One region of the Desulfitobacterium sp. THU1 genome, then DNA from elsewhere that is predicted to be linked to it. Evidence: riboswitches for the same ligand, from Rfam matches in the RefSeq annotation. Region 1 holds a riboswitch; the other holds the start of a gene.
The links. A riboswitch is a leader RNA that binds a small molecule or an ion and turns the genes downstream of it on or off. The one in region 1 is predicted to bind lysine.

Region 1 (6,785 bases):
TGACTATTCAGATTAGTCCAATATCTCAATAAAGATATTTATAATTATAAAGAAACTATCCATTTTATTCAAGATATTTAGGAATATATTTTGATTTTTGAAAAGGGCTTGCCTGTTGCATTGAATTGCGCTTGCATATAATATTTACTTATTTTAGGAAATGGTATATAATAAAAGACAATTCAACATTCCCTTTTTTTCGAAAAATATATAACCATTATTAGCGGCTATCTGGCGATAGTCGCTCTATATTTATCACAAGTGATCACAAGAAAAGGAAGGTTCAGGAGAAATGAGAAGGAAAATTAGTATCACAGCCGTTGATCAGGAGCGTCTCTTAAAGCTTATCAATAAGGAAAGAGAGTTTGGTAGCGCTAAAAACCAGGATTATTTAAAAAACCTTGAGCAGGAATTGAATAATGCGGATGTGGTATCCTCAGCAGAGATTCCTCGTGATGCCATTACTATGAATACCCAAGTAACGCTTAAGGATATGGAGTCCGGAGAAGAGACTACATATACCTTGGTTTATCCTGAAGATGCTGATTTATTGGAAGATAAAATTTCCGTCCTTGCCCCTGTGGGGACGGCTATACTTGGTTATCGCCAAGGGGATACCATTGATTGGAAAGTCCCTGATGGTGTGGTTCGCCTCAAAGTCGAAAAGATTGTTTATCAACCTGAGGCTGCCGGAGACTATGATTTATAAGCCTTAGAACATTCTACAGGAAAGGTTGATATCCATGGACAATGATAATAAATCGTCCAATTTTCTACGCCACATTATTCTTGAGGATCTACGAACAGGAAAAGTGGATCAAATCTATACACGATTCCCCCCCGAACCTAATGGATATTTACATATTGGACATGCAAAATCTATTTGCTTAAACTTTGGTTTAGGTGACGAGTTCAAAGGGAAGACCAACCTGCGTTTTGATGATACGAACCCCGTGAAGGAAGATACGGAATATGTCGAGTCGATTAAAGAAGATGTGAAGTGGCTGGGATTTGAATGGGATAATCTCTTCTTTGCTTCAGATTATTTCGAGGAGATGCACAAACGAGCAGTGCTCTTAATTAAGAAGGGCAAGGCCTTTGTCTGTGATCTATCAGCAGAGGAGATGCGGAAAAACCGCGGCACCTTGACGGAACCCGGCCAAGAAAGCCCTTATCGCAATCGCAGTGTCGAGGAGAATCTCGACTTATTTGAAAGAATGCGGCAAGGGGAATTTAAGGACGGGGAAAAGGTTCTCCGGGCGAAAATTGATATGTCCTCCCCGAACATCAACATGCGTGATCCTGTGCTGTATCGGATTGCTCATGCCAGCCATCATAATACAGGGGATACCTGGTGCATTTATCCTATGTACGATTATGCTCATCCCTTAGAGGATGCTATCGAAGGAATTACTCATTCCATTTGCACCTTGGAATTTGAGGATCATCGTCCTCTCTATGACTGGGTGGTTCGGGAATGTGAGATGGAAAATGTCCCCCATCAATATGAATTTGCCCGCTTAAATATGACGAATACTGTGATGAGCAAACGTAAATTAAAACAGCTGGTGGATGACAAGGTTGTTGATGGTTGGGATGACCCTAGAATGCCAACGATCTCAGGATTGCGACGTCGGGGCTATACTCCGGAAGCCATTCGCGCCTTTGCTCAAGCGATCGGGGTTGCCAGATCGGAAAGTGTCGTCGATTCCAAAATGTTGGAGCACTTTATTCGCGAGGATCTGAAGCTCAGAGTACCTAGGCCTATGGCAGTAATCAGACCCTTAAAGGTCGTCATCACCAATTACCCAGAAGGTCAAGTGGAGATGCTAGACGCCGATAACAATAAAGAGAATCTGGAGATGGGTAAACGCCAAATTCCTTTCTCCCGTGAAATCTATATTGAGCAAGAGGATTTTATGGAGAATCCTCCGCCAAAGTACCATCGACTCTATCCGGGCAACGAGGTTCGCTTAATTGACGCTTACTTCATCAAGTGTGAAGAGGTCATTAAGGATGAGGCAGGCACGATTATCGAGATTCGTTGTACCTATGACCCGGAAACGAAAAGTGGTACCGGCTTTGCCGGACGTAAGGTAAAGGGGACCATTCATTGGGTAGAAGCTACTCAGGCAGTTCCTACTGAGTTTCGCCTTTATGACGCCTTGATTCTTGATGATGAGGAAGAAGAGGAAGGAAAAACCTTCTTGGATTATCTCAATCCGGACTCTTTGGAGATCTTACAAGGATTTGTTGAGCCCTCTATGAAAGAGGCAAGGCCTCAGGATAAGTTCCAATTCCCCCGTCATGGTTACTTCAACGTGGATCCGAAATATACGACTCCCGAAAAGTTGGTTTTTAACCTCATTGTTTCTCTGAAGAGCTCCTTTGTGATCAAATAAGGTAGCGTGCTGAGGATTAATCGGGGAAAGTCGGTATAACTCATTGTTGAGCCTACACGATATTAGAGGGGCGTTGCTTAGCGAAGAATACTTCGTTAAGCAACGCCCCTTTGTGCGTGCTTATTTCTCGTTGTAGAGGATCATAACGTAATGCTCCAAGAAGGCTTTCCATTGAATCTCAACAATTTCATTGCACTCCTATCCTCCCCTTAGGGGCTGGTCAGCAGCCCTGCTTTTAGTCGAATGTCGTGGAATGATGCGCGATGGGACCCACTTGTCCTTGGGTAGCTTTAAGCAAATCTTGGGCACGAGCATAGATTTGCAGTCCCCGTGTCCCAGCGCTGATAGCAATTTTCTCGTGCAGCAGAATATCTTCCTGAAAAAATACTGGATACTTCTTCTTGGTTCCTAAGGGCGATACACCACCGCGGATATAACCGGTCAAGGGCTGAACTTCTTTGAGAGCAACAACTTCAACTTTTTTGTTGCCACTTACTTGCGCTAAAGCTTTAAGATTGAGCTCATAATGAGCGGGGATACAAGCCACAAGAATGCCTGTTTTATCCCCTCGCGTGACGAGTGTTTTATAGATTAATTCCGGAGACATGCCAACCTTTTGGGCAACAGTGGTGGCAGAGAGGTCTGCCTCATCCACTTCATAAGGCATCAGTTCATAAGGTATGCCGGCTTGATCGAGGATCCGAGCGGCATTGGTTTTCTGGGCCATACAACGTCACCTTTCTTATTGTCGGAAAAATAGATTAGAAAAGTTCTTCTGCACTTACTATAGGAAAAGCTGTGGACGCTTGTCAAGTGATGACTTGACTAGACAAGCTGACTATTTCTCGTTATGATAGCTAAGATAATTAAAAAAGTAGTCTGTGTCGAAGAAGGTGTAGTTTTGGAGCTATTATCAATAGAGTTATGGCTGATGATGAGCGGAATTATCTTCTGTGCGACCTTTACTCAAGTTTTAACCGGTTTTGGCTTTGGACTGGTTGCAGTTCCCCTACTCTTATTTATCTTACCAAGCCAACAAGCACTTTTAGCAGGAATGATCTTATCCATGCTATCTTCGGCCATGCAAGGGGTGCAAATGCGTCACTTAGCTCGCTGGGATTTAATTTTTCGGCTTCTGCTGTTTAGTATTCCGGGGCTCGTCCTTGGTATTATCTTAAGTGAGTATATAAACGGACTATATATCAAAGGAATCGTCGGTAGTGTGCTCATAAGCTATGTGGGGTGGCAGTGGTTTAGATTAAAAACGCCTCCTTCAGAAGCCGCTACTGCAGACGAATCGGATGGAGCCGATCAAGGTCTCAAGACCTTCTCCCTAGTATTTATCCTCGTGGCTTTGTCTTCGGGACTACTTAATGGCTTGGCAGCTATTCCCGGTCCCCCCATCGTCGCGTTACTCATCAAATATTTAAAAAAGGATGCCTTCCAGGCCACGACCGTCAATTTTTTCTTTTTGCAATACGCTATGACATCTATCTCCAAAGCTGTTCTTTTTCAAGGGAACTTCACGTTTCCCTTTGCTGTCTTGCTGGCCAGCATGATTTTAGCTATTGTACTCGGCTATCTTATTGGACAGCCCATTCGAAAGCGTATCAATGAAGATCAGTTTAAAAAAGTTGTCTACGGACTGCTTTTGATTATTGGCTTAACATCAGTTGGCGAGCCAATATTTACACTATTGAATTAATGACAATGCTGCTATTGACAGGTGATGAGTCTTGTTCCATAATATAAAGATAATTCATAAAGTGAATGATAGAGGTGCAGTGGATTAAGAGTAATTATCCCGAGCTGGTCAGGCTATGACGGATAATGAAAGGAATCATTGCCGAAGCGTGGGGTCAAGGACAAAGGGCCTTTTGCTGGTCTTCCATTGAAGAAATGTAAGACTGTCACCGAAATCTCGGTGGAGTGCTATCTCGTGAAGTTAGAGGTGAAAGCTATCTTTTGCCTTTAGAAACGGTTACGAGCGGACTCGTAACCGTTTTTTAACTATCAGACTTCTATGCAGCCTAGGCAACACCACTTGCTGAGTCGAAAGTCTTGTCTGGGTCGAGGAGCCTACTCACATAGGTCGCAATAGTAGTAACGTTCATATACTAGGATTAGGAGGGTTGTCAAATGGCAGTAAAGAATTTGCCTTTTAGCCAAGAACAATTAATGAAGATTATCGAGCAGTTTGGAACGCCTTTTCATATTTATGACGAGCAGGCCATTCGACTAAATGCCCGGAGACTACAAGCAGCCTTTGCTTGGGCGCCGGAGTTTAAGGAGTACTTTGCAGTCAAAGCTCTTCCCAATCCCCATATCCTTAAGATTCTTCGGGAAGAAGGCTTTGGGGCCGATTGTAGTTCCATGGCTGAGCTGATTTTAGCTGAGGCGGCTCGCATCACTGAGGAGAACATTATGTTCACCTCCAATAACACTCCGGCTGAAGAATACGTAAAGGCTAAGGAATTATGGGCGATCATTAACCTTGATGACATCACCCACATTGATTATCTGGAAAAGCATGCGGGACTACCGGAAGTGATTTCTTTCCGCTATAACCCCGGGTCATTGCGAGCAGGTAATGCTATTATCGGGAATCCCGAGGATTCCAAGTATGGCTTAACGAAGGAGCAATTGTTCCAAGCTTATGAAATTGTCCGTGATAAGGGCGTCAAGCGTTTTGGCCTGCATACCATGATTATATCCAACGAGCTTAAGCCAGAATTCTTCATTGAGACAGCAGAAATGATGTTTGACTTAGCCATTGAATTAAAAGAGAAGCTGGGCATCCGTCTGGAGTTTGTTAATTTTGGTGGCGGTATTGGTATCCCCTATCGCCCGGAGCAAGAACCGGTCGATTTGGAGTATATCGGCGAGGGGGTAAGGAAAGCTTACGAGGAAAGGATTATCCCCAATAGCTTAGATCCTTTGCGCATTTGCTTGGAATGTGGGCGGATGGTGACCGGACCCTATGGTTATCTGGTAACACAGGTAGTGCATAAAAAAGAGATCTATAAGGATTATGTGGGTGTAGATGCCAGCATGTCGGACCTGATGCGTCCAGGTATGTATGGAGCCTACCATCATATCACCGTCGTGGGAAAAGAGAATCTGTCCAAGGATCATATTTACGATGTGGCAGGGGCCTTATGTGAGAATAACGATAAGTTTGCTGTGGATCGGGAGCTTCCTCAAGTGGAGATTGGCGATACACTTGTCATCCATGATACAGGTGCCCACGGGCATGCCATGGGCTTTAACTATAACGGTAAGCTTCGTCATGCAGAGTTGTTGCTGCAGACGGATGGCAATGTAAAAATGATTCGCCGGGCCGAGACTCTGGATGATTATTTTGCCACCTTGGACTTTAGCGATCTTTGAACCAAATCAGTTCAGTGATAAAAGGAAACGTGCCTGGAATTAAAAATAACCTGCTTCAAGGAGTTAATACTCCTTATGAAGCAGGTTTTCTTGTAGGCATAAACACAGTGTTGTTCTGAGGTGTTATACGGCGCCTTGAGCCTTCATTGCTTCAGCGACCTTCAAAAAGCCAGCGATATTGGCTCCGGCCACTAAGTTACCTTCGAAGCCATATTCGGCAGCTGCTTTGCTGGCATTATGGTAAATGTTGACCATAATGTCTTTCAATTTGGCATCCACTTCTTCAAAGGTCCAAGAATATCTCATGCTGTTTTGGGACATTTCCAGAGCGGACACTGCCACCCCACCGGCATTGGATGCTTTACCCGGTGCAAAGATAACTTTGTTCTCATGAAAAACGTCAACAGCTTCCGGAGTGGAAGGCATATTGGCCCCTTCGCCCACGGCATAGCAACCATTTTTAATCAGAAGCTCAGCAGCTTCTCTATCCAATTCATTTTGGGTGGCACAAGGTAGAGCAACATCGCAAGGAATAGACCAGATGCCGGCACAGCCTTCATGGTATTCAGCCGAAGGATGCTGGGATACATAGTCCTTAATCCGCTTCCTCTCCACTTCCTTCAACTGGCGAACCGTATCGAGGTGAATGCCGTCTCGATCGTAGATATAGCCGTTAGAATCACTCATGGCGACGACCTTAGCCCCGAGCTCGTTGAGCTTTTGCACGGCGTAGATAGCAACATTTCCGGAACCGGAAACAACCACGGTAGCACCGGCAAAGGTCTTATCGACGGCTTTGAGCGCCTCTTCCATGAAGTAAACTAAGCCGTAGCCTGTTGCTTCGGTGCGGGCTAAGCTTCCGCCAAAGGTTAACCCTTTGCCGGTGAGAACACCTTCGTATTTATTGGTGATCCGTTTATATTGTCCAAACATATAGCCTACTTCGCGACCGCCGACCCCGATATCCCCAGCGGGTACGTCAGTATCTGCGCC
Region 2 (18,313 bases), on a different contig from region 1:
GGAACGCCCATTGAGACAATTACCATGATTGATAAAAGCCCTTATTATCCAATTTTTGATTATCAAGTGCTGCAGAAATTTAACATGGATAAAGGCTTGGTCCCTCATGATGCGGTTCTTATAAATAAGGAAGTTAGCTACTTTGAGGAACATCTTTACTTTATCTTGGGCATCTTTGGAGTATTAATTGTTATGCTGATCATTAGTACTTTGCTGGGGCTGGATAATCTAAGACATCGATCCATGCAAAGGAAGCTGAAGGAAAGCAATGAAGAGCTTTCCGCTACATATGAAGAATTAGCGGCTACTGAAGAAGAGCTGCGTTTTCAATATCAGGTTATTGAAGAAAATGCCCGAAGGAATGAGCTCTTAAATCAGAAATACGAGCATGCTATCAATAGTACGAATAGTGTTGTTTGGGAAGTGAATCTACAGACTCGGAAGGTATATTTTTCTGAAAACATCAATAACCTATTCTCTTTACCTCTTCATTCCATGGGGAATATCGATCGGGTTATGAGAAGGTTTTTAACTGGTGACACGATACGAGGAATAGATGAGGAAATCCAAGCCTATCTTAGCAAAAAGAAGAACGAAATCAACCTTCAGGTTCCTCTTAGAGCTGGGAGCCTAACCAAATGGATTAAGATTCAAGGGAAAGCCATAAGTGGAGATCAAGAACAGTTACTACTGTATGGCATTTTAACTGATGTGACCGTAACGAAGCTGCAAGAAGAGTATATCGATCAGCTTGCTCACAATGATTATCTAACCGGCTTGCCAAATCGCATGTCCTTTATGAATAAATTGATGGAAGAAACCCAAAATGGGAATCCTTTAATCATCATCTTTATGGATATTGATAATTTCAAGGAAATTAACGATACCCTTGGCCATGTTTGGGGAGATAAGGTACTGCGCGCCGTAGCGCAAAGATTGTCCGAGAACGCTTGCCAAGGTATGTTTATCTCGCGGTTTGGCGGCGATGAGTTTCTGGTCCTAAGTAGCAACGGAGGTGGGAGTGTCGAGGGATGTATAAAGCATATCCGAGAAATCTTTGCCCAACCCATCCTTATCGATAACACTGAATTTAATATTAAGTTTAGTATAGGAATAACCCGTTTCCCAGAAGACAGTACGGATATTCATCAATTGATTATGAACGCTGATACGGCTTTATATCACGTGAAGAGAAACGGGAAAAACAATCATATGTTCTATAATCAAGAGATGCAAAAAGAGCTTCGCAATAAATCTGAGGTTGAAGGGATTCTCCGTAAATCCCTCCAAGAAGATGGCATCTATCTCCTCTATCAACCACAGGTTAATGTAAAGACGGGTGAAGTGGAGAGCTTTGAAGCATTAGCTCGATTGAAGAATCACGCGATTCCGCCCAATGTTTTCATTCGGATTGCTGAGGAGTCGGACTTGATTTGTCAGATTGGTAGAGCTGTGACCATAAAAGCCATCCAGCAGTTAGCAAGCTGGCGAGACAAGGGACATCCGAGAAAAAGGATCTCGATAAACTTTTCCAGCAAACAGATGCGAGATAAGGAATATCTTGCCTTCCTCGTTGAGACTCTTAAAGAATACAATCTTAATGGCCAGTATGTAGAACTAGAGATCACAGAAAGTATCTTATTGGAGGAAACAAATCTCACCCTAGAGTTTTTAGAGCAGGTAAAAAGCATGGGGATAAGTATCGCCTTGGACGACTTTGGCACAGGCTTCTCTTCAATCAATTATCTTACCTATATTCCGGTGGACAAGGTGAAATTAGATAAGACCCTGTGCGACAAGTTCCTAAACTCGGGTAATACGAAAGTTATCGATAGCATTATCGCTTTGGCTCATGGTCTTAACTTAGTGATTACTGCTGAGGGTATTGAAGAAGAATGGCAGTACGAGCGGTTGAAAGCTAGCGGTTGCGATATGATTCAAGGTTATCTCTTCAGCAAACCTCTAGAATCCGATCAAGCAGATCAAATCTATGACATAAACTTTTTTCAATTTGACTAAGCAAAAGCAAGTCGAGATGAGGATAGAGCATGAAAGATGTGACGGCAGCGATTATGTTCCGAGATAATCAAGTATTCATTGCCCGCCGAGCTCCTGGTGAGAAACATGCGGGAGGCTGGGAATTTCCGGGTGGCAAAGTAGAAGTAGGGGAATCTCCTGAAGAATGCTTAAGACGTGAGCTCCTAGAGGAGTTTGGGGTCGAGGTGGAGGTTAAAGAATTTGTAATGGAAAGTATCTACACCTACACTCAAGGGTCAATCCGCTTGTTAGCTTACATGGTCAATATCCTTAATGGTGAGCCTCAGCTTAGGGTTCATGATTGCTATGAATGGGTGAACACAGGTGAGCTTCTAGATTATAATTTGCTTCCGGCTGATGTGCCCATTGCCCATAAGTTGACTCAGATTAAACTTTGTAGGGCGGTTGACAGATAAGTTCTAGTATTGTAGACTTAACATAATTTCATATACACCTCACTTTTTGGGTGGGGTAGAGGCGCGATGTTTATTAGTCCTTTTTGGAACGGGAGCAGTGATGATACTAAGGAGAAGGAAATATCGCCGAAGCTAATAATACGCTCAGTATTGTCTGCTGGGTCTGCAGTGAATAACTGCAGGACTGTCTTAATAAACGTCCCAGTTTATTGAGTTGTGCTATCTCGACGGGGGAAATGAGGGGTATTTAAGCAACATGTTTTTTGCGACCTGAGCTCCGCCTCAGGTCTCATTTATTTTTGTCAACAAATTATTAAAAGAAGGATGTAAGAAGGAGAGGGTTCATCAATGAAGAGAAAATTATCATTATTGGTTGCAGTAGTCTTATCGACTATGCTGCTAGCTACAGGTTGTGGCGCCAGTAGCGATCAAAAAGCTGGGGACACTAAGGCCCCTGCGGGTTCAGAAAAGGGAGTATTCAGAGTAGGTCTTGAAGCAGGCTATGCTCCTTTTAACTGGACACAAATGGATGCTGCTAATGGTGGGGTGAAAATTGATGGTAGCGCTGAATATGCTGGTGGCTACGATGTGGAAATCGCCAAAAGAATTGCTGAAGGCTTAGGCAAAGAGCTGGTCATCGTTAAAACCGAATGGGATGGGCTTGTGCCATCATTAACCTCGAATAAAATAGATGCTATTATTGCGGGGATGTCTCCCACCGCGGATCGCAAAGAAACTATCGACTTCTCCGATATCTATTATCAATCAGATCTTATTATGGTCGTTAAGAGTGGCAGTCCTTTTGAGAATGCTAAATCAATTCAAGATTTTAAAGGTGCTAAAATCACTGCCCAGCTCAACACCTTCCACTATAGTGTTATTGACCAAATCAATGGTGTCGTTAAAGAAACAGCCATGGATAACTTCCCAGCTATGCGAGTAGCTTTAGAATCCGGCATGATTGATGGATATGTTTCAGAGCGTCCCGAAGGAGTTAGTGCTCAAGCAGCCAATAGCAACTTTAAAATGGTAGAGTTCACAGAAGGGTTCCAAACCTCGGCTGAAGATACAGCTATTGCTGTAGGAGTCGCTAAAGGAAGCGAGCTCACAGTAAAAATAAATGAAATCTTAAAGGGTATCTCTGAAGATGATCGGATCAAGATCATGGATGAAGCTATTAAGAATCAGCCCGCAGCAAACTAAGCATAATTTCTAAATATTTTTGTGCTACTGCGAATAATACGTTATAAAACCGGCTACATTTCATGCAGTCGGTTTTATACTTTGCTAATTATGATTTGGATCTGACACCCCGTTTTTTGAGGCTCATAGTATTTAAGGAGGAAAATAATGAGTTTAGAGTGGATTATCCGAATATTATCCGAGAATTGGCCTATGTTCCTTCGTGGAGCGGGTATTACTCTCTTGATCTCCATTACAGGAACATTAATCGGGTCGGCCATTGGCCTGATTATCGGTGTTATTCGAACGATACCTAGTCCGGAACGAGGACTTAAGCGAATACTTCTTAAAGTAGTCAACGGAATTTTAGGTTTTTATATTGAATTTTTCCGAGGCACGCCAATGATCGTGCAAGCGATGGTTATCTATTATGGATCTGCCTTGGCTTTTGATATTCATATGAATAAGTTATTTGCGGCAATCTTCATCGTTTCGATTAATACAGGGGCCTATATGTCGGAGATTGTACGGGGCGGAATTATATCTATTGATAAAGGACAATTTGAAGCAGCTCATGCCATCGGTATGAATCACTTTCAGACGATGTTCAACGTGGTCTTACCTCAGGTGATTCGCAATATTCTTCCGGCTACCGGGAATGAATTTGTAATCAACATTAAAGACACCTCAGTTCTTAACGTAATCGCCGTCACAGAGCTTTATTTCCAAACGAAGTCCATTGCCGGCAACAATTTTAGATACTTTGAATCTTTCTTAGTAGCCTGTGTTATTTACTTTATCATGACCTTTACAGTTACCCGTATTCTCCGTTACATTGAAAGAAGAATGGATGGACCGGAAAGCTACATTATGAATCAAATGCAGGTGGAAACACCTGAAGATATGCTACGGCGTACTCAAAATAATAAGTGAGGAAGGAGGGGTAACCATGGAAAAAGTTATTGAAATACAACATTTAAGCAAATCCTTCGGTGCCAATGAGGTGTTAAAGGACATCGATTTTTCAGTAGACAAGGGAGAAGTGGTTTGCATCATTGGCTCCTCCGGCTCGGGTAAATCGACCCTGCTACGCTGCATTAACCTCCTAGAGAAACCCAGCGGTGGTCAAATCATCTACAAAGGGGAAAACATTCTGGATGACCAACACGATATCTATAAATACCGTCAAAAGTTAGGGATGGTCTTCCAGCAATTCAATCTCTTTAATAACCACAATGTATTGAGCAATTGCATGGTTGGGCAAATCAAATTATTGAAGCGCACCAAGGCTGAGGCCGAAGAAGTAGCAATGAAATACCTCAGAGTTGTGGGCATGGATCAATATATCAATGCTAAACCCAAACAATTGTCCGGAGGCCAAAAGCAAAGGGTCGCCATTGCTCGTGCTCTCTCCATGGAGCCGGACGTCATGCTGTTCGACGAACCTACTTCCGCTTTGGACCCCGAGATGGTCGGGGAAGTATTGAAGGTTATGAAGGAACTGGCTGATTCGGGACTGACCATGTTGGTGGTTACCCATGAAATGGGCTTTGCTAAGGAAGTCTCAGACAGAGTCGTTTTTATGGATAAAGGGGTCATCGCCGAAGAAGGATCTCCTGAGCAAATTTTTAATCGCCCTACACAAGAGCGTACGCGAGAGTTTCTAAAACGCACCTTAAATTCTTAAGGTTTAGGCACGTCATATTAGCGTTAGATTCTTCATTTGGTCCTTCACTTAATTCAAAGGGGTCACGATTCAAGCCTTTGATTGCGTAAATAAAACGACCTAGGATGGTATAATTCACCTTCCTAGGTCATTTTGCATTCCTCTAAAGCCACTTTGAATTGTGTCTCATAGAGCTCCTTATAGACCCCTTTCCGGTCCACTAAATCTTCATGACGTCCTTGCTGGACGATTTCTCCATCCAGGAGCACAATGATTTCATCCACGGCCATAATGGTAGAGAGGCGATGGGCGATAATGACACTGGTTCTCCCCTTGAGAATGGGCTCAATGGCTTCCTGTATATGGGACTCACTGATGGAATCCAAGGAAGAGGTCGCTTCATCCATAATCAAGACCTTAGGATTTTTTAAGAGTACTCTGGCAATCGAGAGCCGTTGTTTTTCACCGCCGGATAGTTTTAAGCCACGATTGCCGACCAACGTATCAAAGCCCTCAGGAAGGGTCTGGATAAAATCATAGATATTGGCTTCCTGGCATACTCTGATCAAATCCTCTTCTTCCGCCAATTCGTTGGCATAGAGAAGATTCTCGCGAATGGTTCCATTAAAAAGATAGGTGTCCTGGGAAACCATACCAATATTTTGGCGAAGGAAGGTCAGATCCAGATCTCGGATATCCTGTCCATCGAGGAGCACCTTGCCTGCTGTTGCATCGTACAAACGAGGAATTAAATTGACTAAGGTGGATTTTCCGGTTCCGGAAGGCCCCACAATGGCCACCGACTTGCCCTTTTCTATGGTTATGTTCACATCTTTTAAGACAGGTTTGCCGTCATAATCAAAGGAGACATGGTCAAAGATAATTTTCCCAGTACAGCTCTTGGGGATGATTGCGGTTGGGCTGTTTTTGATCTCGGCTGGGATATCAAAATACTCAAAGATACGCGAAAATAGGGCCAGGGAGCGAATGACATCGACTTGAATCGTCAGGAGGACACCCACCGGGCGATAAAGTCGACCCAAGAGGGCTACAACGACCGTGATATCCCCAACGGTTAGGCCTGAGCCCATCTTAATCATCAGAAAGCCGCCAGTCAGATAGATAATCATCGGTCCCATATTGATAAAGGTGTCAAAGATGACCCGAAAGGACTTACCAACGAGAATCTCGCGAATACTGAGGTGAGTAATTGCTCGGTTGATCATTTCAAATTTCTCATATTCTTTTTTTTCACGGGTAAACAACTTAACTAATAGTTGTCCACTGACACTTAAGGTCTCATTAAAAAGTTGGTTGGAGGCATCGCTGTGCTCTTGCTTGGCCATGGTGATGGACCAGCGGCGATTACCCACCTGATGGGTGGGTAGGATGAAAAGGGGGACAATGATGACACTAACTAGGGCGAGAATCCAGTTTTTTTGGAAAAGGGCGACTAAGGTCGTGATGAGAATAATCGAGTTGCTGACAATCTGTGTCAAAGTTCCCACAATAACGTTCTGAATGCCGTTGATGTCTGTGGTCATGCGCGTGATGATTTCCCCTTGATTGTTGTTGGTAAAGAAACGGTGGGACATTTTTTGCAGATGATCATACATCTGATTTTTCATATCATAGATGATGTTTTGGGCTACCCAAGTCGTGAGATAGCTTTCCAAAACATTAATCATATTGGCAATGACCAAAACGATAAAGGAAAGAAGAATCAATTGTATAAGTAGATTAAAATCTTTTCCAATCAATCCATCATCAATAATTCGACCGGATAATAATGGTGGCAAGAGACCAAGGATGGAAGAGGCTATAATGGCGACGAAAACTAAGGCGAGTCTCGGCCAGTAGGGAAGTAGGTAGCTAAAGATCCGCCGAAGGAAGGCTTTAGTCACCTTAGGACGGTCGCGCTTTTCTTCATCTGTAAGGGGGGTATGTAAGCTTCGCCCAAGGGATTTGCCGGTCCGCATAGAATCCTCCTCGCAAGGTTATATTTAGAGTATCCGCATCATTGTCCTATTGCCATTATAGAGGATTCCATTCTGGATGTCACATTGCAAAAAAGGGATTGCAAAAGCGGTATTGTAAAAGCTCTGCAGAAGGTAGAGGTTGCCAGAAAAATGTTGAAAATCTATGGTTAGATGATATAATAGTTGACAATATGGCGTTTCCATCGGGGAGTAGTTAGCATAGCAGTGCTTTGTGGCAAGTCAACATAATGACTTTCGAGTCTGGCTTGTCTCATAGAAAACCCGACCTCGCCAGCCCCAAATTGATGCATCTCAGAAGGTGGAGTCGCTGGTTGCACATGACCAGGGGGAAAGTATGCAACGCCGTTATGCTTTCCGACAGTATAATAAAACGAGACTCATGGGTAGTTTTAATTAGAGCTACCCATGAGTCTTGTTTTGGCTAGATGAATACAAGGCAGTTAGGAGTATGTTGAATGGGAAATATTGAATTGTTCATCATTGCCATCGGGCTTTCTATGGATGCTTTTGCTGTAGCTATCAGCAAAGGCTTATCCATGCGACGGATGAACTATAAAACAGCATTAATTACGGGGGCCTTTTTCGGAGGCTTTCAGGCATTAATGCCTTTGCTTGGATTTATGCTTGGAACTCGGTTTGAGTCTTATATTACCTCAATTGATCACTGGATCGCCTTTATTCTCCTTTCCATTATTGGTTTCAACATGATCAAGGAATCCCGTGGCCCCTGTGAAGTGATCGAGGACCGGTTTAATCTGAAGGATATGGTGGTGTTATCGCTTGCCACGAGTATTGATGCCCTAGCCATCGGTGTAACCTTTGCCTTTTTGCGAGTGGACATTCTTCCGGCTGTATCTATGATTGGGGTGATTACCTTCATTTTTTCCTTCCTCGGGGTTAAGATCGGCAATGTCTTTGGAGAGTGCTATAAATCCAGGGCGGAATTCTTTGGTGGCATCATCCTCATTCTGATGGGTATTAAAATTCTTCTAGAGCACCTGGGCTTTATGGGCTGATAACCTGCAAGAATTGTAATATGAGAATATTAAGTTTTATGTTATAATTAAAAAAACTAATTTCATGATGTCCAACCTACTTTGGTTGATCATTATGAATTAGATAATTTAGAATTAATTGAATAAAAATGGAGGGATAATCACATGAATGCCTTAGAATTTGCTGTCAAAATGGAACTTGAAGGAGAGCAATATTACAGAGAGCAAGCTGAAATCAACAAAGGAAACAGCTTACATAAAGTTTTTTTGATGCTGGCTGACGATGAGAAAATACATGCGAAGCTGTTGGAAAAGAAAGCTAAGCAATTAGATTATGCCCTAGAACCTAATGAGACTTTGGCCACGGCCAATCACGTCTTTAGCGATAAGGATAGCGTTAGAAACGAAATCAAAGCGTCGCCCAGTCAGATTGATGTTTATCGAGCAGCTTTAGATAATGAAAAGGAAAGCATTGATCTTTATCAAAAATACGCTGCAGAAGCATCAGATGACGAGACGAAAGACTTTTTCAACTACCTAATCCAACAGGAAAAGGAACACTATAGCATCATCGATGAAATAGTCATGTTACTTAGCCATTCGGAGGAGTGGGTGGAAGACGCTGAGTTTGGAGTAAGAAAAGACTATTAGAAAGAGTTAAGTTTAGGAAACCGGAACCGCGCATTTGCCACAAAGCAAATACGCGGTTTTTGTTTCCTAATAATTGCGGTAATCAGGATTTTGGTGCTATGATAGTAGAAATACAGCGATATGAAGAGAAGAGGCGATCTCGATGATTTCTCTAGCAATGAGAGAACAAGTCAAAAGCAGCTCAATTATTCGTGCAATGTTTGAAGAAGGAAAACGCTTAGCGGCGATTCATGGTACTGAAAATGTTTATGATTTTAGTCTGGGTAATCCCAGCGTGGAACCACCGAATGAAGTGAAAGAGGCGATCTTCGAAATTATCAATGAAGAGAACTCTATGGCTGTTCATGGTTATATGAATAATTCGGGGTTTGAGGACGTGAGAGAGGCTATTGCGGATTCTTTGAATCGACGATTCGCTACACAATTTTCATCTGAAAATATTTTGATGACTGTCGGAGCAGCAGGTGGTTTAAATGTAATTATTAAAACCCTTCTAAACCCAGGTGATGAGGTTATTACCTTTGCACCTTTTTTTGGTGAATACCGCAATTATGTGCAAAACCATCAAGGCCAGCTCCTTGTTGTCTCACCAAATACTAAGGATTTTCAGCCCAATCTCGAGGAGTTTAAGGAAAAGATTAACCCAAAGACCAAAGCGGTCCTCATTAATTCTCCTAACAATCCGACCGGGGTAGTGTATTCGGAAGAGACGATCATACGCCTCGCAGATATTCTTCGCGAAAAGCAACATGAATATGGGTCAGAGATTTATCTGATTGCAGATGAACCTTATCGTGAGCTTGCCTATGACCAGGTAGAAGTGCCCTATCTTACTAAGTATTATGAGAACACCATCGTCGGTTATTCCTTTAGCAAATCCCTATCTTTACCCGGTGAGCGGGTTGGTTATTTAGTGATTCCAACCCAAGCAGCAGATTTTAACAACCTAATCAGTGGGGCTAATATTGCGAATCGGATCCTCGGGTTTGTCAATGCACCATCTCTCTTTCAAAGGGTCATTGCGAAGTGCCTCAATGCTCAAGTGAACATTGAAAGCTATAATCAGAACCGGGAACTTCTGTATAATGGATTAGTATCTTTCGGCTATGAATGTATCAAGCCGGAAGGGGCTTTCTACCTTTTTATTAAGACACCATTGGAAAACGATGTTGAATTTTGCAATCTCGCAAAGCAAAAAAATATTCTGATCGTACCGGGTAGCGCGTTTTCTTGCCCGGGGTATGCTAGAATTGCTTATTGCGTACCTTACGCGACCATTGAAAGGGCCTTGCCCGGCTTTAAATCTTTAATAAGTGACATGAAGGGACAGAAATAAGTAACATTTTCGAACGGGAAGTCCATATAAAGCCATTTCAATTGCTACCGGTGAAAACTACCCTGATGCCTTAACGGGTGCTGTCTTGGCGGCGAAGAATAATATCCCTCTTATCCTTGTTAGAGTTAATAGTGCGAAGGAGAATGTGACTGAGTACCTTAATGCTCTTTCCCTTGATAAAGCATTTATTTTTGGCGGGCTGGGAGTTGTTTCAGATCATGTAATCAGGGAGTAAGATGCACTAGCGTGAAATAATAGTACGATATCAATAGCGTGATATTATTAACGTGATATAAGTAGAAAAGAGTGAAGTAAGATCCCCCGAATTCGACCATTCTGGTCCTAAATCGGGGGATTTTTGTATAATAATTTTTAATTATGAAGGAAAAGAGAATAATTTGACGAATTCAGTAAAGGTTCGTTAAAATGCTCACAACCAAACAAAATAGTGGGGGTAAAAATGATTAAAATTGTTGCGGACTCGACTTGTGATTTATCCGATGAAGTGCTTAAAAAATATAATATCGATATTGCTCCTCTCACCATAAATATTGGCGATAAGGATTATCGAGATCGCATTGATATTTCCCCAGATGAATTCTATGGCATGATTGAGGGCCTTGATACCGAACCCAAAACCGCTATGCCGAGCCCGACCGAATATTTAAAGTTTTTTAACCAAGCCATTCAGGACGGTCATACATCGATCCTCTGCATCTGTATGTCTAGCGGGACAAGTGGGGCTTATCAGTCGGCTGTTCTAGCTCGTTCTTACTTTGTTGAAGAACACCCGGCTTATGCTGAGGTCATCCATGTTGTAGATTCTAAGTGTATGAGTCACGGTAGTGGCTGGCTTATTCTCAAGAGTGCCAAAATGAGGGCAGCCGGTGCCAGCTTTGAAGAAATTGTCGAATTTATCGAAAGCAAAAAAACCTACGTAAAGCATTACCTGTCCGTGGATGATCTTGATCATTTAATACGGAGTGGTAGGTTGAGCAATGCCAGTGCTTTCGTAGGTAAGTTGTTGAAGCTCAAGCCAATTATGACCATGAAAAATGGGAAAGGTTCCATCGTAGCCAAAGAACGTGGTCGTAAAAGAGTCCTCGAACACTATGTTTCGGAGTATATAAGGAGAAACGATCCAGATAACACTGACTTTATGATTATCGGCTATACCTCGGATATAACCTATGCAGAAAATCTTAAGCTTAAGCTTGAGAAGGATACGGATTTTCAAGGTGATATTTATATCATGCAAATGGGAGTTGCCGTAGGGACCCATGTAGGCCTAGGTGCACTTTCGATGTTCTTTATGGAAAAAGGAAAACAAAGGGATAATATCTTAATCAATGAAGTTCACGGGCTGGCTGAATTGAAAAATCATTTATTGCGGAAGTGACATGAGAACCCAGACAGAAAAATGTCTGGGTTTTAAAATACCTTTATATTGATAAGTATTATTAAGAAGGAATATGGAGTTCTGTGGAGAATAAAGAATATTTAGAACATTTTTTAGTTATTTAGATTATTTATTTAGATAACTGGAGTGAAAGCATAAAGTGGGGAGGTGCCCTATGAATAAGGTGCTCGACTGGCCTAGTAAAGAGGGAAGAGGTATTGTCATAATCCTTGTCATCATCACTCTGCTCTGGGGTGTTGTACCTTCCTCGGGCTTTGCTGTCCAGGAACCAGTGAACATACTTATTTTGAACTCTTATCATCAAGGATTACAGTGGACGGATGATCAGACAGAAGGGATTTTGAAAAAACTGCATGGTTCAAGCAAACAGATTGTTTATGTTGAATATATTGACTGGAAAAGGTACCCTACAGATGATCATCTTGATAACCTATTCACTAACTATAAGACAAAATATGCAGATAAGGAAATTGATATGCTTTTAACCACCGACGATATTGCTTTGGAATATGCCCTTAAGCATCGGGAAGAGATTTTTTCCAATGCACCGATTGTTTTCAGTGGTGTTTTAAAAAGTAGCGCTGATAAACTATTGCAGGGTCAAGATAGAGTGACAGGTGTCTATGAAAGTCTTGATTCAGAAGGGACCCTTAAACTTGCCTTACAGCTTAATCCGCAATTGATGAATGTTTATATAGTCCATGACCTATCGGAAAGCGGGAGGGCTAGCGGCGATGATGTGATGAAGACCGTCCAAGCGTTGAATTCTTACCAAGGGAAAAATCTAGTAGCATACAGCTTAAGTGCCTTGAGCATCGATGAAATCACTCAAAAGGTAGCGACCCTCGAAAAAGACAGCATTGTTTTGATTGGCTCCTATAGTATCGATAGAGATGGCGGCATTTTCTCACCGGAAACCGCAGCAAGGCAAATTAGTGAAAGTAGCAGTGTTCCGGTCTATTCCCTTTATGAGTTTCTTCTGGATAGCGGAGTCATAGGGGGTAGTCTTGTTAGCGGTCTGCTCCAAGGAGAATATGCTGGTGAGCAGGCTTTAAGGGTTTTAGCTGGTGAAAAGATCGCTGACTTACCGATTTTTGAAGAAGAAACCTTTGTAAAAGGGCTGAATTACAACGAATTAGAGCGTTTTGCTATTCCAAAGTATTTGATTCCTAAAGATAGCATCGTGATTAATAAACCCTTCTCGTTTATGGATACCTATAGAATTTTGGTCTATACCACAAGTGCGGTCTTTATGGTGCTCGTTTTCTTGATCGGGGTGCTTTTAGCTAATGTTCGAAGTCGTAAAAGGGTGGAAAAAAGCTTACGCGCTTCAAACGAAGAAATTTCCGCAATGCATGAAGAACTTACAGCTACCGAGGAAGAACTTCGAAACCACTTCGATGAGTTAGTTAATCATCAGCACCAATTAAAAAAGACTCAAGAGCTCTATCAATTGGTGCTAGATGCGGCAATCGATACTATTTGGGATTGGGATTTGATCTCTGATAAGCGAGTTTTCGCTTCTAGTACCCTTGATGTCCTGGGATATTATGGAGAGGAAATTCAAAGGATAGAGCACTGGATCTCCCTCATTCACCCAGAGGATCTACCGTCCTTTCACCAAAACTTAACAGAGCATCTTACTCTGAAAACCCCAAGATATTTCAGCGATTATCGCATAAAGGATAAAAGCGGGGCCTATAAATGGATCCGCTCCTTTGGCAAAGCGATGTTTGACGAAAGTGGAAAACCCTATCGAATGGTAGGCTCCCATCGTGATGTTTCAATTCTTAAGGAGCAAGAATTAAAGATAGAGCATTTAGCTTATCGTGATTCTCTCACGGGGCTACCCAATCGGGCTAAAATACAAGAGATTATTGAGCGCGAGATAGAAATTGCCCATAAGAATGGGACAAAGTTGGCAATTTTATTTCTGGATGTTGATAATTTCAAAATGATTAATGATTCCTTTGGACATCCCATAGGGGATCGGCTTTTGGTCACAATTAGTCATTGCTTGTCTCAAATTGTCGAGAACAATGTTGTGAGCAGGTTAGCTGGAGATGAGTTTCTAATTTTGATTCGCAATATTTCCGACAAACAGGAAGCCATACAATTTGCTAATAAGATAATGGCAAAATTCGAAAAGGCCCTTAGTGTCGAAAACCAATTGTGTTATGTTTCGGCTAGTATCGGCATTTCCTATTACCCTGATGATGGGGACGACTATGAAGGATTATTAATCAATGCGGATACAGCTATGCATAAAGCAAAGGAAATAGGCAAGCGTCAGATTGTGGTTTTTGATCTGGAAATGAAGAGGGCTGTAGCTGAGAAAGCCGAAATCCAGAACAATTTACGCAAAGCAATTGTTAATAATGAATTTATACTTCATTATCAGCCCCAAGTAGATCCTTTTACAGGAAGAGTCCTTGGCTTAGAAGCGTTAATTCGCTGGCAGAAGGATGATATACTCATTCCCCCCAATAAGTTCATAAGTATCGCTGAAGAAACAGGGTTGATTGTGCCGATGGGGGACTGGGTGCTTCAGCAGGCATGCGTTTTCCTTAGAAAGATGCATGACATGGGCCATCGTGAATTAACAATGGCTGTCAATATTTCTGCTCTGCAATTGCAAGAGGAGAAATTTGTGGAAAATGTCCTCCAGGTTCTACGGAAAAATGGTCTTGAGCCAAGCCGCTTAGAACTGGAGATTACTGAGACCATGCTTATAGAATTTTTAGACGAAAAAATCCTCAATGTCTTAGACAGTCTTAAAGAAAATCGCATCAAAATATCCTTGGATGATTTTGGCCTAGGATATTCTTCGCTAAATTACATCAAGCAACTTCCTATATCAACCTTAAAAGTGGATAAATCATTTATTGATGATATCCATGATACTCAAGATCGTAAAAATCTAACAGGCTTGATTGTGACCTTAGCGCACCAACTGGGCTTGAAAGTTGTTGCCGAGGGCGTCGAAAGGCCAGAGCAAAAAGAATACTTGATGAGGTATAAATGCGATGCTATACAGGGATATTTAACAAGTAAGCCCTTGCCCGAAGAGCAAGTGATTGATTTACTAAAAGATCATCTTTAAGCCTAATCATAATAGAGAAAATCGTTTCTAATAAATGACCAATTGATTTCTCTTGTTTGGCGATTGATTATTTCACCGAATTGATCGGAGAATTCTTGGAGCCTGCATTCAAGAGGGGGATAGGACAAGGAGCTATTGGGATTTATTTCATAGCAGTATTTAGCGTGAATGCAATTCGGAATATTAACTAAGTCTAAGATCTGCTTTGTTAGATAAACACACTCTCCGTAGCCACCACCTATGAGGTGCACTTTGGATCCTTGGCAAGAGTCCAGATAACTCTTAAAGGCCGGTGGAAGGTACTCTAGTAGATATCCTTCAAAATTCTCGTGAGGACGGCATTGATAATTCGGTATATGGCTTGGTTCTAAGAGCACGAGTAAGCCGTCATGAAAGGGCATTGTGCAGTGATGCTTCAGTAGCTCGTGTTTAATCTCAGCACTATCAAGGCCCTCCTCATTGAGTAGCCGATGAGCCAAATCTGAGCAGTATTGCTTAAAAATAGGCTGAATGGATAGAGATTGATCGATAAAGGTAGGGATAAATTCGCCTAGATAACTATCTTCGAAGATATCTATGAGTAGGGTAATATCTTCGAAAGAGTGCTTGGCGAGAAATCGCTTTACTTTCAAAAGATAATTAAAGTTATAGAAGTGAGAGTAGGATTTTTGAATATCAACTAGCAATAACCGATGTTTATAACGGTGGATTATCGACATAGCTATCACCTACTAATTTAGTTCTATTCCTCACTTATAGTATACATTAATTCTTGTGTGAAAACTCTATTTTGGATAAAAAGGATGAATATTACATAAATAATGGGGGCATCGCTGACTACTTAATAGAAGTAGTATTGCGACACCCCCATACAGGTTTCTTTAGGAGCTTCTTCTCGTGAGAAGCTTCAATATTTCCCTAACAATGAGGGGGATAATGGCTAAGCCAAGGACGATACCCCAGTCTCTTAGGGAGAGCATTTGCAGCTTGAAAGCGCTGGAGAGGAAGGGGACAGAAATAACCATAAGCTGTAGCAATAAGCCGACGATGATCGCTAAAATGAGGTATTTGTTGGAGAAGATGCCTAATTTAAAGATGGACTTGGTAGCACTTCTCATGGATAAGGAATAAAAGAGTTGCGAGGCGGCTAGAACGACAAAGGCCATGGTACGGGAATAGGTGAGGACATGCTCAGGAATAGTAGCGGAGCCTAAAGTATAGCCATATTCACGGAGACCCACATAGAAAGCCACAAGTGTCAAGGTACCGATGAGAATACCGCCGATAACAGCTCTTAGGGCGGCCCCATGGGCGAAGAAACTCTCTTTAGGGTCACGAGGTTTTTGTTTCATAACATCTTTATCCCCGGGGTCCACCCCTAAGGCGATAGCCGGCAGGGTGTCGGTAATTAAGTTAATCCATAGGAGTTGGGTGGGCATGAGGGGAATTGGCCAGAAGAAGAGAACCGAAAAGAAGATGGCCACAATCTCGCCCAGATTACAGGAAAGAAGGAAGATAACGGCTTTCTTAATGTTATTATAGATATTACGGCCTTCTTCGATAGCATGGACAATGGTCGTGAAGTTATCATCGGTTAAGATCATATCGGCGGCGCCCTTGGATACATCAGTACCTGTAATCCCCATGGCTACTCCGATATCGGCATTCTTAAGAGAGGGGGCATCGTTGACACCGTCTCCGGTCATGGAAACGATATTGCCTTGGGATTTGTAGGCTTTGACGATCTTTACCTTATGTTCAGGAGACACTCGAGCAAAGACCCTCAGTTCACCCACGCGTTGAGCAAACTGCTCATCAGATAATTCGTCGATCTCAGCACCGGTCATGCTCTGTGCCAAGGAATCGGCAATGCCTAATTCTTTTGCAATCGCCACAGCAGTATTTTTGTGGTCGCCGGTGATCATCACCGGTGTGATGCCTGCGAATTTGGCATCGTGGATAGAGCCCTTAACTTCTAGACGAGGAGGGTCAATCATTCCCACCATACCAAGGACGGTGAGATCGTGCTCCATTTCCTCGGGGTTGATGATATGGTCCACATCTTTATAAGCGGCACCGAGAACGCGCAGGGCGTTATCGGACATCTCTTCGGCAATTCTGAGATACTCGTTTTTCATAGCTTCGGTAAGGGGAACCACTTGATTATTCACCAAAGCTGTGGTGGCAAGGTTGAGGATATTGTCAATAGCTCCTTTTGTGTGAACGCGATAGCCCTCATCTTCTTCATTGAGGGTGGACATCAGCTTACGATCGGAATCGAAGGGATTTTCGCCTACCCGTTTATGTTCGGCATTGAGGGTCTTTTTGGTTAGGTTAAAACGATTCCCTAGGACGATAAGAGCGATTTCCGTAGGGTCTCCCGTCCCTTGACCATGCTCGTATGTGGCATCGGAGCAGAGAACAAAGGTTTTCATTAACTCTTTTTCTTGGATGTCTGCATCCAGATCTGAGCCTTCGCGGGGAAGCTCTTTCATATTTTCAAGGGTGTAAAACTTAACCACGGTCATCTGGTTTTGGGTGAGGGTTCCGGTTTTATCGGAACAGATGATGTTCACAGATCCCAGTGTCTCTACTGCAGGAAGCTTTTTCACGATAGCATTGATTTTAGACATCCGAGTAACACCAAGAGCTAAGACAATGGCTACGATGGCAGGCAGACCCTCGGGAATGGCCGCTACGGCTAGGCTGATGGCGGTCAGAAACATTTCAAAAAGATCACGTTTTTGGAAGAAGGCGATGACAAAAATCAGTACACAAATACCTATGGCGAGATAACCCAGTATTTTACCCAGCTCTTCCATTCTTTTTTGCAGAGGTGTCATTTCATCGATTTCTTCATCGAGAATTTTTGCGATCTTACCGATCTCAGTTTCCATAGCTGTGCCGACAACTACCCCTTCACCGCGCCCATAGGTAGCCAAGGTTGACATGAAGGCCATGTTGACTTGATCACCAAGCGGGGTCTTGGGGTCGTCGAGGATTTTTTGGGCCTCTTTTTCGGTGGGAACGGATTCACCGGTTAGAGCAGACTCTTCAATCTGAAGGTTGGCACTTTCAATCAGGCGCAGATCCGCAGGGATAAATCGTCCCGCATCAATGATAACAATGTCCCCGGGAACAAGTTCTTCGGAGTTAATTTCCTTTACTTCTTCATCCCGGCGAACAAGAGTTTTTGGCGTGGTCAATTGTTGCAACGCTTCGATGGCCTTTTCAGCTTTAAACTCTTGAAAAACACCAATCGCTGCATTCAGGAGAACTACGAGGAGAATGATAATTGCATCGACATATTCGCCTATAAACAGGGTGATTATGGCAGCTACTAGAAGTACATAGATCAGCATATCTTTCATTTGAGCAAAGAAAAGAGAAATTAAGCTTGTTTTAGGTTTCCCCTTTAGTTTATTAGCACCATATTGTTCTAATCGTGCTTGGACTTCTTGAGTCGAGAGCCCTGTGCGTGGATTAACATTGAGCTCTCGCAGAACA

Region 2: another riboswitch for lysine. It lies ahead of AAC978_RS04450 (transporter substrate-binding domain-containing protein); the one in region 1 lies ahead of lysA (diaminopimelate decarboxylase).

Annotation. Positions count from the first base shown of each region.
Region 1 is NZ_JBBWUA010000005.1:147,768-154,552, forward strand. It holds gene rnk (nucleoside diphosphate kinase regulator) at 293-709, shown strand; gene AAC978_RS07105 (glutamine--tRNA ligase/YqeY domain fusion protein) at 744-2,402, shown strand; gene ybaK (Cys-tRNA(Pro) deacylase) at 2,638-3,129, opposite strand; gene AAC978_RS07115 (sulfite exporter TauE/SafE family protein) at 3,304-4,107, shown strand; lysine riboswitch at 4,169-4,345, shown strand; gene lysA (diaminopimelate decarboxylase) at 4,542-5,792, shown strand; gene gdhA (NADP-specific glutamate dehydrogenase) at 5,916-6,785, opposite strand, start outside.
Region 2 is NZ_JBBWUA010000003.1:128,439-146,751, reverse strand. It holds gene AAC978_RS04460 (ABC transporter substrate binding protein) at 1-2,019, shown strand, start outside; gene AAC978_RS04455 ((deoxy)nucleoside triphosphate pyrophosphohydrolase) at 2,049-2,453, shown strand; lysine riboswitch at 2,502-2,683, shown strand; gene AAC978_RS04450 (transporter substrate-binding domain-containing protein) at 2,802-3,656, shown strand; gene AAC978_RS04445 (amino acid ABC transporter permease) at 3,804-4,568, shown strand; gene AAC978_RS04440 (amino acid ABC transporter ATP-binding protein) at 4,585-5,322, shown strand; gene AAC978_RS04435 (ABC transporter ATP-binding protein) at 5,445-7,280, opposite strand; gene AAC978_RS04430 (manganese efflux pump MntP) at 7,757-8,317, shown strand; gene AAC978_RS04425 (ferritin-like domain-containing protein) at 8,462-8,947, shown strand; gene AAC978_RS04420 (pyridoxal phosphate-dependent aminotransferase) at 9,090-10,283, shown strand; gene AAC978_RS04415 (cell wall-binding repeat-containing protein) at 10,369-10,518, shown strand; gene AAC978_RS04410 (DegV family protein) at 10,744-11,682, shown strand; gene AAC978_RS04405 (ABC transporter substrate binding protein) at 11,858-14,806, shown strand; gene AAC978_RS04400 (hypothetical protein) at 14,809-15,438, opposite strand; gene AAC978_RS04395 (cation-translocating P-type ATPase) at 15,688-18,313, opposite strand, start outside.